One region of the Micromonospora echinospora genome, then DNA from elsewhere that is predicted to be linked to it. Evidence: riboswitches for the same ligand, from Rfam matches in the RefSeq annotation. Region 1 holds a riboswitch; the other holds the start of a gene.
The links. Region 1 has a riboswitch for thiamine pyrophosphate ahead of GA0070618_RS17420 (ECF transporter S component). Riboswitches for the same ligand answer to the same signal wherever they lie in the genome.

Region 1 (2,387 bases):
CAGGGCCGCGCCGGCCGGGTCGAGGTTGGCGGTCGGCTCGTCCAGCAGCAGCAGCCCGGGCCGCAGCGCGAGCGCTCCGGCCAGGGCGAGCCGCTGCTGTTCCCCGCCGGAGAGCGCGGCGGTCGGGCGGTCACGCGGGTACGGGAAGCCGACCCGGGCCAGCGCCTCGTCCACCCGGGGCCAGATCCGCTCCGCCGGCACCCCCCGGTTCTCCAGGCCGAACGCCACGTCGTCGCCGCAGCGGGCCATCACCAACTGGCTCTCCGGGTCCTGGAAGACCACGCCCACCCGGTCCCGCGCCTCGTGCGGCGGGAGCCCGTCGACCTCGATGGCGCCCGCCCGCTCACCGGAGTCCTCGGGCAGCAGCCCGGCCAGCGCGGCCAGCAGGGTGCTCTTGCCCGCGCCGGACGCGCCGAGCAGCAGCACCCGCTCGCCGGCCTCGACGCGCAGGTCGACGTCCCGCAGCGCCCACGCCTTCCGCCCCGCGTGCCGCCACCCGAAGCCGCGTACCCGGACGCCTACCCCACCCACCACCCCACTCCTTTCCCTCCGGCCTGCCTCCGGCGCTCGGACGGGTCAGACGCGGGTGCGGTCGCGGGCGGCGGGAAGGTGGGCCAGGGCGCCGGTGCGGGCCAGGGCGGTGGTCAGGGCGTGCCCGCCGGCACCGGCGACGATCGCGGCGCTGACCACGGTGAGCAGCGCGTACGGGATGCGGTAGCTGGTCAGGTCGTACTTGGCGTTCCAGACGAAGAAGTCGAAGATCGCCGCGCTGACACCGGTCAGTGTCCCGGCGAGCAGCGCGGTCGGCAGCCGGAACGAGCGGTAGCGGAACGCGGCGAAGGCCAGTTCCGCGCCGAGCCCCTGGACGATGCCCTGCGGGATGACCGTGCCGGCCCACTGGCTGCCCAGCAGCGCGGAGAGCACCGCCGCCACGGTCTCGCAGTACAGGGCCGCGCCGGGCTTGCGGATCACCAGGCCACCGACCACGGCCGGCATCAGCCAGACCGCGTAGGTCAGGGCCTGCGCCGGCGGGAAGAAGGCGAACGCGCCCTCGGTGGCGCTCCAGACCAGGCCCCAGGCCCAGAAGATGACGCCGAAGGCCACCGCGATCACCGAGGCGACCACGATGTCGATGGTGCGCCAGCGGGGGTTGTCGAGCTTGCTCATGGATACGTGCTCCCAGTCCGTGTGCGAACCAGGCAAGACGCACGCCGTACGCCCGGTGGCACCGGACGACGACGCGGCTGGAGGCTGACCGAACTCCCTGCGCTGGCATTACCCAGATCAGGTTCGAGGGTCTGCGGGCGGTGCCCGCACTCTCAGCGCTGTGCGCTCCCCTGTCGGATGTGAAGTTGTCAGCGCAGACGCTAGCACCGGGACGGGCCGTAACCCAGGGGCGATGTCGCGCCGATGACGTCGGCCACGTCACGGTCCGGGTTAGGGTGGGGCACTCCCCGTACCCGAGTCCGTCGATCCGGAAGGGACGACCGTGACCTCTGCCGACCAGGCCACGCCGGGTTCCGGCGCACCCGGTACGACCGGCCAAGCCGCTGGGGTCGACGCGCCCGCCGGGGTCGACGCGCCCGCCGGGGTCGACGCGCCCGCCGGGAGCGGCCGGACGGTCCCGGCGCCGGCCGCAGCGGGGGAGAGCCCGGCGGGCGGGCCGGGCCGGTGGCTGCGCGGGCGGATCGGCTCGGTGGAGGTCCTGGCCGCGCTCCTGGTCCTGCTGGTGGCCTTCCGGGAGCCGATCGCCACCGCGATCTCCGCGCCTCGTCTCCAGACCTGGACCACCGTCTTCGTCTCGGTCATGGTGCAGGCGATGCCGTTCCTGGTCTTCGGGGTGCTGCTCTCGGCGGTGATCGCGGTCTTCGTGCCGCGCTCGTTCTGGGCCCGGGCGCTGCCCCGGCACCCCGCGCTCGCGGTGCCGGTGGCCAGCGCAGCCGGCGTGGTCCTGCCCGGGTGCGAGTGCGGGTCGGTGCCGATCGCCGGGTCGCTGATCCGCCGAGGCGTCACCCCGGCCGCCGCGTTGGCCTTCCTGCTCGCCGCCCCGGCGATCAACCCGATCGTGCTCACCGCCACCGCGGTCGCCTTCCCCGCCAACCCGGAGATGGTCCTCGGTCGGGGCCTGGCCAGTTTGGTCGTCGCCATGATCATGGGCTGGCTCTGGCTGCGGCTGGGCCGCACCGACTGGATCCGGCTGCCGCACCGTCCGGACCTGGACGGCCTGGGCCGGGGGGCCGCGTTCTGGTCGGCGGTACGCCACGACGTGGTCCACGCCGGCGGGTTCCTGGTACTCGGCGCGATGGCCGCCGCCAGCATCAACGTGCTGGTGCCGGAGCGCTGGTTGCAGACCCTGGCCGACGACCCGGTGCTCTCGGTGCTGGCCC
Region 2 (2,387 bases), 740 kb from region 1:
CCGGGGCCACCACGCCGGAGCAGGTACGGGCCAACGCCGAGGCCGGTGCCTGGCAACCGGACGACGACGACCTGGCCGCCCTGCGCGCCCTTCTCTGACGGTCGGTCACGCACCGACCGTCGGAGGCGGACCCGGATGGCGGAGCAGCCGCCCGTGTCGCGCCGGCCGGCGGTCGGTTCAGACCAGACCGTTGACCCGTTGCGCGGGTCGTCCGCGCAGCGCGGCGGCCACCATCCGGGCGGTCCGGGCAGGGTGGCGGAGCACGTCGTCGGAGGTGCAGCGGAACACCCGCCAGCCCGCGGCGCGCAGCGCGTGGAACCGGTTCGCCTCCCGACGGAGCCACGCCGGGTCGCGGGGCGGGCCGGGTTCGTACTCGACCGCGACCCGGCGGGTGGGGTAGGCGAGGTCCACCCGGCCGACGAGCTGGCCCAGGGCGTCGCGTACGTCGTGTCGCACTGCCGGCGTGGGTAGCCCGGCGTCGAGCAGGAGCAGGCGCAGCCGGGTCTCCATCGGGGACCCGGCGAGCGGATCGGCGAGCGAGAGCACCTCCCGCAGCAGCGGCAGCCCGGGCCAGCCGGCGCGGCCGGCAGCGTACGCCCGCAGGGCGGGCAGGTCCACCACACGGTGGTGCAGCAGCGTGTCGACGGCGACCACCGCCTCGGTGCGCGGCGGCCGGCGACCCAGGTCGAATGCCGTCCGGAGCGCGGTGGTGACCGGCAACCCGGTGTGGACGGTCAGATCGGCCTCGGGCAGGACCGAGCGGGTGACGGCCACCCGGGCGTGCGGGCGCATCCGGGCCGACCGGGGCAGCACCACGGTGACCGGCGCGTCCGGCGGCAGCAGACCGGCGCCCCACAGGTACGCCGCGCTCAGCCCGGCGATCGCGGCGCCGGCCGGGAGCACCAGCGCCACGGCCTCGCACCACACGCGATGGTCGTCCGGTCGGTGGGCCGCCCGGTGTACGTAGACGTCCGGCAGCAGCCGCTGCCAGGCGCGTCCGCGCAGCATCGTCCAGGTGAGAAGGCCGTGGGCCACGGCGATGCTGCCGCGGAAGGGCCGGGACTCGAGACCGGGCGGAACCTGGGGTAGGCGCGGCATCAGGACAGCATGCCGTGACCGGATGGTCACGCGCTGCCCCCAAAGGGTAATTGTGAGATTTTCTCCACTGTCGTCGGTGCGGAAGAATCACCCCGACCTGTGGAAAAACGGACATGGCTTCCTTGGCGGATTCCCCGATCCGTCGTACGGTGTGGCACGCAAGTAACCCACGGGAGCCCGGTGGACCGGGCTGAGAGGGGGGCTGGGAGCCCCCGACCGTCGAACCTGATCCGGGTAATGCCGGCGCAGGGAGGAGAGTTGCCGTGCCGTCCCTGGGACGACTGCATCTTGTCACCGACACCCGCCCCGGGCGCGATCCGCTCGCCGTGGTCCGGGCCGCCCTCGGCGTCGCCGGCTCCGAGCTGGTGGTGCAGGTCCGGGTCGAGGACTCCGCCACCGACCGCGAGGCGTACGACCTGACCTGCCGGATCCTCGACCTGTGCCGGCCGGTCGGCGCGACGTGCCTGGTCAACGACCGGTTGCACGTGGCGCTCGCGGCCGGCGCGGCGGGCGGACACGTCGGCGCGGACGATCTGCCGGTCGACGCGGCCCGCCAGGTGCTCGGCCCCGACGCGGTGCTCGGCGCGACCGCCCGGGAACCGGTCGCCGCCGCGCGGGCGGTCGCTGCCGGGGCCGGCTACCTCGGCGTGGGTCCCTGTCACGCGACCACCACGAAGGACGGCCTGCCGGCACCGATCGGTCCGGACGGGATACGCGCGGTGGCCGACGCGGTGCCGGTGCCGGTGATCGCCATCGGCGGAGTGACCGCGGCGACGGTGCCGGCGCTGCGCGCCGCCGGGGCGTACGGGGTGGCGGTGGTCGGGGCGCTCTCCACCGCCGCCGACCCGGCCCGCGCGACGGCCGAGCTGCTCGGAGCCCTCAGGTGGTAGCAGGGGGCCCTTGCTCATCAAAAAGCGGTAACAGGGGTCCCCTGCTTGCACCGGAGGTGGCGGTGGTGGGGGGTGGAGTCGTCGGGTGGGCGATCGCGTGGCGCTGCGCCGCGCGGGGACTGACGGTGACCGTGCACGACCCGGCGTCCGGGTCGGGGGCGTCCACCGTGGCCGCCGGGATGCTCGCCCCGGTCGCCGAGGCGTACTTCGGGGAGACCGCGCTGACCGGGCTGCTCGTCGAGTCCGCCGCCCGCTGGCCGGCATTCGCCGCCGAGCTGACCGCCGCCAGCGGCGTCGACCTCGGCTACCGCACCGAGGGCACCCTGATCGTCGGTCGCACCGGCGACGACCTGGCCGAGGTGCGCCGGCTCGGGGCGTACCAGCGGGAGCTGGGGCTGC

Region 2: it holds a riboswitch for thiamine pyrophosphate, as region 1 does, so the genes downstream of both, thiE (thiamine phosphate synthase) here and GA0070618_RS17420 (ECF transporter S component) in region 1, are expected to answer to the same signal.

The regions. Positions count from the first base shown of each region.
Region 1 is NZ_LT607413.1:3,820,362-3,822,748, forward strand. It holds gene GA0070618_RS17415 (ABC transporter ATP-binding protein) at 1-531, opposite strand, end outside; gene GA0070618_RS17420 (ECF transporter S component) at 577-1,167, opposite strand; TPP riboswitch at 1,244-1,349, opposite strand; gene GA0070618_RS17425 (permease) at 1,676-2,387, shown strand, end outside.
Region 2 is NZ_LT607413.1:3,081,921-3,084,307, forward strand. It holds gene GA0070618_RS14310 (aldo/keto reductase) at 1-98, shown strand, start outside; gene GA0070618_RS14315 (hypothetical protein) at 178-1,098, opposite strand; TPP riboswitch at 1,258-1,367, shown strand; gene thiE (thiamine phosphate synthase) at 1,362-1,988, shown strand; gene thiO (glycine oxidase ThiO) at 1,982-2,387, shown strand, end outside.